Regions from separate parts of the Brevibacterium siliguriense genome, predicted to be linked through region 2. Evidence: riboswitches for the same ligand, from Rfam matches in the RefSeq annotation. Region 2 holds a riboswitch; the other holds the start of a gene.

Region 1 (5,018 bases), 1.8 Mb from region 2:
ACCGACATCCACCTCAGCGTCGGTCGCGGCGAAGTCGTCGGCCTCGTCGGCGACAACGGCGCCGGCAAATCGACACTTATCAAGGTCATCGCCGGAGTCCACGCCGCCGATGATGGCGAGCTCATCATGAACGGGACGGCGCAGAGATTCTCGTCCCCGAAGGATGCGCAGAGGGCCGGAGTGGCCACCGTGTTCCAGGATCTGGCACTGTGCGAGAACCTCGACGTCGTGGCCAACCTGTTCCTCGGGCATGAGAAGACTCGCGGCGGGGTGCTCGACGAAGTCTCGATGGAAGCCAAATCATGGGAGCTGCTGCGGAGTCTGTCGGCGAAGATCCCGAGCGTGCGCGTACCGATCGCGGCCCTGTCCGGCGGCCAACGTCAGACCGTCGCCATCGCCCGGTCCCTCCTCGGCGAACCGTCCTTGGTCATGCTCGATGAGCCGACGGCCGCCCTCGGTGTCGCCCAGACGGCCGAGGTGCTCAACCTCATCGAACGGCTGAAGGAACGGGATCTCGGCGTGCTGCTCGTCAGCCACAATATGGCCGATGTGCAGGCCGTGTGCGACCGGGTGCACGTGCTGCGCCTGGGCAAGGACGCCGGTGACTTCCCCGGAGACGAACGAACCGATGTGCTGGTCGCCGCGATCACCGGAGCCAGCGACAATGTCGTGACCAAACGCGCCGCACGGAGGGGTGAGCGCCGATGACCCGCAATTCCTTCATCACCGATGAGCGGATCTCGTCCGAAGGCATCGTGGGGACGTTCGTCCGACGGGTCAAAGAGGGGCAGCTGGGCTCGTTCCCCGTCATCCTCGCCCTCGTCGTCATCGTCATCGTCTTCCAATCGGCCGACTCGAACTTCATCTCACCGGCCAACCTCGTCAACCTCTCCACCCAGGTCGCGTTCCTTGCGATCCTCGCACTGGGCATCAACCTCATCCTGCTCCTCGGTGAGATCGACCTGTCCTTGGCGCAGTTGGGTGGTCTGGCCGCCTCGTTGCTCGGTGTCCTGGTGGTGCGGCAAGGTGTGCCACCGGTGATGGCTCTGATCATCATGCTGCTGCTCGGGCTGATCGTCGGCGCGATCCAAGGTTGGTTCTTCGCAGTCGTCGGCATTCCCGCCTTCGTCGTCACCCTAGCCGGTCTGCTTGCCTTCACCGGTCTGACGCTGACGACCCTGGGCACGCAGAAGAACCTGTCGATGTCGGACACTTTCGCCTTCGACTTCGCGAGCTTCTACTTCCCAGCGATCTGGGCCTATATCTTCGGAGCGATCGCGATCATCGGCTTCGGCGGCGGAATCATCTATTCGAAGATGCGCCGCCACCGCGAGGGTCTCAACGCTCCGAGCTGGACCTCCGTGATCGTGCGCATCGTGCTGCTGGCCGCGATCGTGTTCGGCTTCCTCATCCTCGTCAACCAGGACTTCGGTCTGGCGATGCCGTTCTTCCTCATGATCGTCATCGCGATCATCATCGACCTCGTCCTGCGCAAGACCCGCTACGGCCGTTCGATCTACGCCGTCGGCGGCAAGGTCGAAGCCGCTCGGCGTGCCGGTATCCGCGTCACGTGGGTGCGCATCAGCGTGTTCATGGCCGCCGGTGTGCTGGCCGCGCTGTTCGGATTCATCAAGACCGGCGTGACGACGAATGCGGGATCGACGCTGGTGAGCACGCAGGATCTGCTCAACGCGATCGCCGCAGCCGTCATCGGCGGCACCTCGCTCTTCGGCGGTCGCGGTACCGCTTGGGCTGCTGTGCTCGGTGCTCTGGTCGTCGGCGCGATCAACAACGGTCTCTACCTCATCGGCTTCAACTCCGATGCGCAGCAGATCATCACCGCACTCGTCCTGCTCACCGCCGTCGTCATCGATGCGCTCAGCCGCCGCGGCCAGAGGTACGTCGGGCGGGGGTAGCGGTGACTCTTCGCTCAGCGGACCCCGTCGCGGTGAAACCACCGTGAACCGGAGGTGGTTTCACCGCGACGGGGTCCGCTCGGCGGTTCTGCAGGTTGGAGGAGTCGCCCGTGTCCGGGCGGGCTGATACAGTCGGAGCCATTGACATGGGGTGCCTCATGAGGATCCGCCCAGGCGGAGATCGGCGAGGCTGAGAGAACACCCATCGAACCTGATCTGGGCCATACTAGCGAAGGGATCGTCATGGTTGACTTCGACCTGCGTTCTGCGAATGCGCGACTGCGCGCCAGCAATCCACTCATCCAATGCATCACGAACACCGTCGTGCAGCAGTTCAGCGCGAATGTGCTCCTGGCCATCGGCGCCTCCCCGGCGATGCTCGACCATGAAGCCGACGCCGGACAGTTCGCCGGCATCGCCAGCGGAGTCCTCGTCAACTTCGGAACCGCCTCGAACCACCAGCTGCTCGCCGCCGACGCCGCCATCGACGTCGCGTATGCCGCCGGCAAACCCTGGGTCCTCGACCCCGTGAGCATCGGCGCCGTCGACTTCCGCACCTCCCGCATCCGCCGCGCCGCAGCCGATCACCCCACCGCAGTCCGCGGCAACGCCTCCGAGGTCGCCGCGCTCGCCGGAGTCGGACTCGGCGGACGCGGAGTCGACTCCACCGATGATGTCGATGCCGTCCTTCCCGCCGCAGCAAAGCTGGCACGAGAAACCGGCGCCATCGTTGCCGTGTCCGGACCCACCGACGCCGTCGTCGCCCACATCGACGGGACCGACCACGTCGCCCGCATCTCAGGCGGCCACGAGTTCATGCCGCTGGTCATCGGGACCGGCTGCTCACTCGGCGCCGTCACCGTCGCCTACCTGGCCTCCGTCCGCGCGGGCCTCGCCGACCCCGCAGCCGATGCCTCAACCGTCAACGCCACTGAACAGTCCGCGAACGGTGGAGCCGCCTCGGCGAGGTTCGAGGCCGTCGTCGCAGCCCACGCCCACTTCGCTGTCGCGGGGGAACTCGCGGCCGACGGCGCGAAGGGACCGGGCAGCTACTCGGTGAACTTCCTCGACGCACTCCACACCGTCGACGGCGACCGACTCGCACGGGCCGCGATCAGCCTCGACACCCTTCCTCTCGGCGAAGGCGTCCAGGCATGACCGCCGGATCCGCGCACATCGCTGACAACCCGGCTGACGACGGCGCGACCGTGAACGACCGAGACGGCGCGACCGACCGCTTCGCCGGAATCGACACGCGCCTCTACCTCGTCACCGACTCCGCCCAATGCGAAGCAGCCGGGCGCAGCGTCGCCGAGACTGCGCAGGCCGCCGTCGCCGGGGGAGTGGGCATCGTCCAGGTCCGCGACAAGGACATCGACGACGGTGACTTCTACTCGCTCACCCGCCAAGTCATCGCCGCCGTCGACGCCGCCACCCGCGGCACCGACCGCACGGTCCCCGTCGTCCTCAACGACCGCGTCGAGGTGGCCCGCCGCCTCATCGACGAAGGCGAGAACGTGCACATCCACGTCGGCCAGACCGACGCCACCGTCGCCGAGGTGCGTGCCGCCCTGGGTGCGGCACCGCTCATCGGGCTCTCAGCCGCGAACAGCGACGAATTCGCCGCCGCCCGTGACTCCGGAGTCGTCGACGTCGTCGGCATCGGGCCCGTCTATGACACCTCCACGAAAGCCGACGCACCCGACGGAATCGGACCGGACCGCCTCGGCGAGTTGGTCGAAGAAGCCGGCATCCCCGCGGTCGCAATCGGCGGCATCAACGCCGGGCGCGCCCCTGACCTGCGAGGGCGTGGGCTGATCGGGATCTGTGTCGTCTCGGCGATCTGCATGGCCGACGACCCGCAGGCGGCAGCCGAGGAGCTGCTCACCGCATTCACCGGGAGCGATCAGTGACGGCCCGCCCCCGATCACCCTGTCCATCGCCGGCACCGACCCCTCCGGCGGTGCCGGAATCCATGCCGATCTCAAGACCTTCACCGCGCGGGGGACGATGGGCACGACCGTCATCACGGCCCTCGTCGCACAGAATACACATGGGGTGTCTCGCGTCTACCCGATCGACGTCGACTTCGTCTCCGACCAATTCGACTCCGTACTCGACGATCTGCCCGTCGACGCGTCGAAATCGGGGATGCTCGGCAGCCGTGAACTCGTCGAACTCGTCGTCGCCCGTGCCGCCGAAGGTCGTCTCGGCTTCTATACCGTCGACCCTGTGATGATCGCGACCTCCGGCCACCGCCTCCTCGAGACCGAGGCGATCGACGCCGTTCGCAACCGGCTGCTGCCCGTCGCCGATCTCATCACCCCCAACCTCCCCGAGGCGGCCCTGCTGATCTCCGATGACGAACCCGAAGCGCAGACGGCTGAAGCCATGCGTGACCAGGCCGGACGCCTCCTTGAACGAGGCCCCGGCGCGGTCCTGCTCAAGGGCGGACACGGCAGCGAGGACGAGGTCGTCGACATCCTCGCCACCGCCGACGGCCAGGTCCGAGAGTTCACCCACCCCCGCGTGATCACCACGAATACGCACGGAACCGGGTGCACCCTGTCGGCCGCTGTCACCGCCGAGGTGGCCGTCCTCGCCCGCGAACGCGCAGCGATCGGGTCCGACCTCCTCGGCGATGCCGTCGGCAATGCCCTCGACTTCCTCGCCCGCGCACTCAACTCGGCTGCGGACTGGCAGCTGAGCCTGGATCCGGAAGGCGCCCACGGGCCCGTCGATCACCAGGTCGACATCGTCCGCGGCCGACCAGCCTGACCGCTGCTTCGCACGCACCGCAACGTCACACGAATCGCGACATCACACGAGCACAAAGGAGTTCCCATGACCGTCAATTTCGCTGCAGGCCCTCTGACCACTCAGCTGTGGGACCGCGTCCGCCCCATCGTCAAGCAGATCGAGGCTCTGCCCTTCCTCGCCCAGCTCGCCGACGGCAGCCTCGACCCGAAGGCGTTCGTCAACTACATTTCGCAGGACAGCCTGTACCTCAACGGCTATGCCAAGGCGATGTCGTTCCTCGCCGCGAAGACCGTTGACCGTGACGAATCCCGATTCTGGGCCGGATCCGCGGCCGAGGCGATC
Region 2 (5,018 bases):
CCAGTGAAGGTTTGCGATGAGTTCTCATGCACTTCCCGTCGGCGACGGTCCCGCGGTTCACATCATCCACGACAACCCGGAATGGATCGCTCCATTCACGGAGGCGCTCGACCGCCTCGGCGTCGCCCATATCGAATGGCTGCTGCCCGAGACCACGATCGATCTTGCTGCCGAACCTCCGCAGGGGCTGTTCTGGTCGCGGCTGTCGGCCTCGGCGCACACTCGCACGGATCCGCAGGTGAAGGAGTACGGGCGTGCGGTTCTCGATTGGCTCGCCGCCGCGGGCCGCCGGGTCATCAACGGTCGCGACGTCTACGAGCTCGAGGTGAGCAAGATCCGTCAGCATCGCGGGCTGTCCGGTCATGGTTTCGATGTGCCGCACACCGCGGCCGCGTTCGGCCCGCAGGCGCTCGTCGAGGCCGCTGCCGGCTTCGCTCCCCCGTTCATCACGAAGCACAATCAGGGAGGGAAGGGACTCGGCGTCCGTCGCTTCGACTCCCATGCGGAGCTCGAGGCCGTCGCCGCCGAGTTCGCACCCGGTGGAGCGAATGCGCCGATCGACGGCATCACCCTCATCCAGGAGTACGTGCAGCCGGCCCAGTCGTTCATCACCCGCGCAGAGTTCATCGGCGGCCGTTTCCACTATGCGGTGCTCGTCGACGTCTCCGGTGGGTCCTTCGAGCTGTGCCCGGCCGATGCCTGCACGATCCCGGGGGCTGAGGCGGATTCCATCGCCGAGGCGGCTCCACCGTTCGCCCGCCGCAACGACGTCACTGCCGACACCCCGCTGATCTCTCGCCTCGAGACACTGCTGGCCGACCTCGGCATCGAGATCGCCGGCATCGAGTTCATCGAGACTCGCGATGGCCGGCAGGTCGTCTACGACATCAACACGAACACGAACTACAACCCGTCTGTCGAGTCCGCCGAACAGACGGCGGGTCGTCAGTCTGCCGCCGACCGTATCGCGGAGTACGTGGCGGACACCCTCGCCGAGGTGGCCGAGCCGTCCGTCTCCCCCGCCGGGTCGACAGCGTGGTGAAGCCCCGGACCCGAGTTCTGATCGAACTGCTGGCAGAGCTGAGTACCGTCCGACCGGGAGGTCGTGCCTTGGTGGCATTGGACGGAGTAGACGGAGCCGGGAAGACGACGATCGCCCGGGAACTCGTCGACCTCGCCGAGGAGAACGCGGGGAATTCTTGGACGGCTCCTGCTCGTCCCGTCGCGTCGGTCGGCATCGACGGCTTCCATCATCCGCGGGCCGTTCGTCATGCCGACGGAACCGGGCCGGAGACGTTCTACCGGAGCTCCTACGACTACAACGCATTCCTCGAGTCGGTAGTCGGACCCTTCCGCCGAGGCGAGGCGATCATTCCCTCGTCATGGGACGTCGATGCGGACCTGCCGGTTGAGTCGCAGCCTCGGATCTTGCCGAGCGACTGTGTTCTCCTGGTCGAGGGGATCTTCCTCCACCGACCAGAACTCGTCGATCTCTGGGATGCGAGCGTGTGGATCGAAGTCCCATTCGAGGTCTCGGTCCCGCGCGGAAACGAGCGGTTTCCCGGACGCTTCGATGCCGATCCGGAGGATCGGTCGAACCGCCGATATGTCGGCGGTCAGCGTCTCTACTTCGCCGAGGCGTCTCCGTGTGAGAAAGCCACGTGGGTGCTCGACAATCGCGACCTGGAGCGGCCAGCCCTGGTCCACCGGATCTGATCCGACCGCTCTGACTACTTTCTCTATCGCCGGTGATAGTGTCGAAAGGCTACAGGGGAGCGCCGCAAGAGGCGGCGCTGAGAGTGCGTGTGCAGACCCTTTGAACCTGATCCGGTGAGCACCGGCGGAGGGAGTGGAAGACACTTGAGCACCATCGACAATTCCTCGATCATCGTTGACAGCGGCGGAGCGGTGGCCGAACTGCTCCGTTCGACGGAGCGGCGATGGGTGAGGGCCGTCAACCACCGGTTCGTCCGAGAGCTTTTCGCCGGCACCGTCCACGACACGGTGATGCGCGACTATCTCATCCAGGACTACCAGTTCTTCGAGTCGTTCCTGTCCATGCTCGGCGCCTGCGTGGCCTATGCCGATGAGCTCGACGCAAAGCTTCGATTCGCCCGCCAACTGGGCATGCTCGTCGCCGACGAGGACACGTATTTCGTCGACTCCTTCGCCGAGCTGGGCGTCGATCCCGCCGATTACCTCCGACCTGAACTCGCCGCACCGACAGTGGGCTTCCGCGATCTCATGGACGACTCCGTCGCCTCGGCGTCGTATCCACAGCTGCTCATCGTCCTCGTTGTCGCCGAGTGGCTCTACCTCGATTGGGCCGAATCCCGGGAGGAAGTACCGCAGCGAGCGGTTCACCGAGCATGGATCGACCTCCACCGCGGCGATGCCTTTCGCGGCTGGGTGCAGTTCCTCGTCGACGAGCTCGAGCGGGTGTTCCCAAGAGACGGCGATCAGGGCTCAGATGCCGAGGCTCTCGCCCGCAGCTGGAAGCATGCCGTCGATCTCGAATGTGCCTTCTTCGACCACGTGTACGACAGCTGAGCCGCCCCCCAGCCGCCCGGAGCCGCACTCCGCAGCCGCACAGCCCACTGACCTAGACTGGCTCCATGAGCACAGGTGTTGATGCAGTCGTCGTCGGATCCGGCCCCAACGGCATGGCAGCCGCGGTCACCTTGGCCCGCGCCGGGCTCTCCGTCGAGGTGTTCGAAGCTCAGCCGACCGCCGGCGGCGGTGCCCGCACCCTCGACCTCGGTCTGGCACCCGGCATCACTCATGACATCTGCTCGGCGGTCCATCCGCTGGCCATCGCCAGTCCGTTCTTCGTCGACTTCGACCTGCGCGCCCGCGGCATGGAGCTGACCACTCCCGAGATCTCCTACGCTCAACCCCTCGACGGGAAACCGGCCGCGCTGGCCTTCCACGATCTCGATGAAACGGTCGACCGCCTCGGCGAGGCAGGACCCGAATGGCGACGATTCTTCGCCCCGTTGCTCGACCGTGTCGACGACGCGATCTGGCTCTCCCTCGGCGACAAACGTTCGGTGCCGGAGACCCTCCGCGATGTTCCCGGTATTGCGAACGTCGTGAAATTCGGGCTGCGCCTGCTCAGTCAGGCCAGCCCCGCATGGAACATTCCGCTCTCCCACGAATCGACCCAGGCCCTGTTCACCGGGGTCGCCGCGCACGCGATCGGCGGGCTGCCGGCGATGGGCACGGCCGCCACTGCCACAATGCTCTCCACGGTCGCCCACGCCGGCGGCTGGCCCTCCCCGATCGGCGGGTCGCAGGCGATCATCGACCACCTCGTCGCCGATCTCGAAGCCCACGGCGGGAAGGTCACCACGAACGCCCGTGTCGACCATGTCTCGGACATGCCCAAGGCCCGCGCCTACCTGCTCGACACCTCGGCGCTGAATGCGGCGCAGATCTTCTCCGGCCTGCTGCCCGCGCACGTCGACAAGAGTCTGCGGAGGTTCAAGCACGGCAATGCCGCCGCCAAGGTCGACTTCGTCCTCGACGGCCCAGTCCCCTGGTCCGACCCCGATGTCGGACGTGCCGGAACCATCCACGTGGGCGGTTCCCGGGCGCAGATGGCCGCCGCCGAGGCGCAGGTGATGAATGGGCGCATGCCCGCAGACCCCGTGTGCCTCGTTTCCGATCCGACCGTCTTCGATCCCTCCCGAGAGGTGAACGGACTGCGACCGCTGTGGACGTACGCGCATGTGCCCTTCGACTGCCCTCTCGACCCGACCGAATACATCACGAGGCAGATCGAACGATTCGCCCCAGGATTCCGCGACCGCATCGTCGCCCACAATGCGATCCCCGCCGCCGAGATGGCCGGACACAACCAGAACTACATCGGCGGAGACATCGCCACCGGCATCGTGTCCTTCTACCGGATGATGGCCCGTCCGCGCACCAGCTGGGACAACTACAGCCTCGGCGTTCCCGGCGCGTTCCTGTGCTCGGCGGCGACCCCGCCTGCCCCGGGCGTACACGGCATGAACGGCTGGTTCGCCGCCCGCCGGGCTCTCAAGACCCGCTTTGGCATCGACGAGGCACCCAGTCTGGCTCCGGGCGACTGACCTACGGCCCCTCCGGTCGAGCACCATGCCTGCGCACGAGCCCGCTCGAGACCGCGACCCCACCGACGACGGCGGCTGCTCCGAAGATCTGTCCGAAACCGAACCGTTCCCCGAGCACCACCGCCGAGAGAGCGAGCGCGAGCACCGGCTGAAAAAGCAACAGGCTAGCCGTGACTTCGGCAGGCAGCCGACCGCTTCCGTGATGGATGAGCAGCCACGCCGCGACTTGTCCGACGAGCGCGAGCACGATCAGCAGAACCCACGAACGCCCGCGGATATCCGAGACCGAAAGTCCCTGTGAGAAGAGGGCGATGATCGTCGAGGTGGCCGCGGCCGCCGCCGTCGCCCACGTCAGCGGCTGGAGCGCGAGATCCGACTGCGTCCGTGTGGCTTTGCGGCTGAGGAAGAGGTACGTTCCGTATCCGATTCCGGCGAACAGCCCGAGAAGAACCCCGCCGAGGCGGCCCTGCCCTGCCGCCGATGTGCTCGGTCCGATTCCGATTTCGCTGAGGCCCACACCGCTGACGAGGATGATGCCGATGATCATGATCGGCAGTGCAATCAGAAATCTCCGCTCCATACGCTCACGATCGATGATGAGAGCGAGCAGCGGCAGGACGATGACCTGGACGTTGATGAGCACCGTAGAGACTCCCGCTCCGGCGAGGTAGATCGATGCGGTCCACGCGCTGTAGTCGATGCCGAGCGCAATGCCCGCCGCAAGCGACCACAGGACACCACTCGTGCTCAGGCTCTCATGTCGCTGCCTTTCGGCGAGCGCAAGTGGGATGAGGGGCACAATGGCGATGGCGCAGCGAAGCACCGCAGTGGTCGCCGCGTCGACTTCGGCAAGCTTGACGATGATCGCGGACGCAGACAGGCACAGCGCTCCGGCGAGCACCGAGGGGATGGCTGCGGGGG

What was found. Region 2 has a riboswitch for thiamine pyrophosphate ahead of BLU88_RS17015 (TenA family protein). Riboswitches for the same ligand answer to the same signal wherever they lie in the genome.
Region 1: it holds a riboswitch for thiamine pyrophosphate, as region 2 does, so the genes downstream of both, BLU88_RS06820 (hydroxyethylthiazole kinase) here and BLU88_RS17015 (TenA family protein) in region 2, are expected to answer to the same signal.

What each region holds. Positions count from the first base shown of each region.
Region 1 covers NZ_LT629766.1:1,563,011-1,568,028, forward strand. The annotation lists gene BLU88_RS06810 (ATP-binding cassette domain-containing protein) at 1-708, shown strand, start outside; gene BLU88_RS06815 (sugar ABC transporter permease) at 705-1,916, shown strand; TPP riboswitch at 2,054-2,172, shown strand; gene BLU88_RS06820 (hydroxyethylthiazole kinase) at 2,160-3,074, shown strand; gene thiE (thiamine phosphate synthase) at 3,071-3,829, shown strand; gene thiD (bifunctional hydroxymethylpyrimidine kinase/phosphomethylpyrimidine kinase) at 3,744-4,694, shown strand; gene BLU88_RS06835 (TenA family protein) at 4,761-5,018, shown strand, end outside.
Region 2 covers NZ_LT629766.1:3,782,372-3,787,389, forward strand. The annotation lists gene BLU88_RS17005 (ATP-grasp domain-containing protein) at 17-1,042, shown strand; gene BLU88_RS17010 (nucleoside/nucleotide kinase family protein) at 1,114-1,716, shown strand; TPP riboswitch at 1,760-1,866, shown strand; gene BLU88_RS17015 (TenA family protein) at 1,861-2,550, shown strand; gene BLU88_RS17020 (phytoene desaturase family protein) at 2,616-4,097, shown strand; gene BLU88_RS17025 (DMT family transporter) at 4,099-5,018, opposite strand, start outside.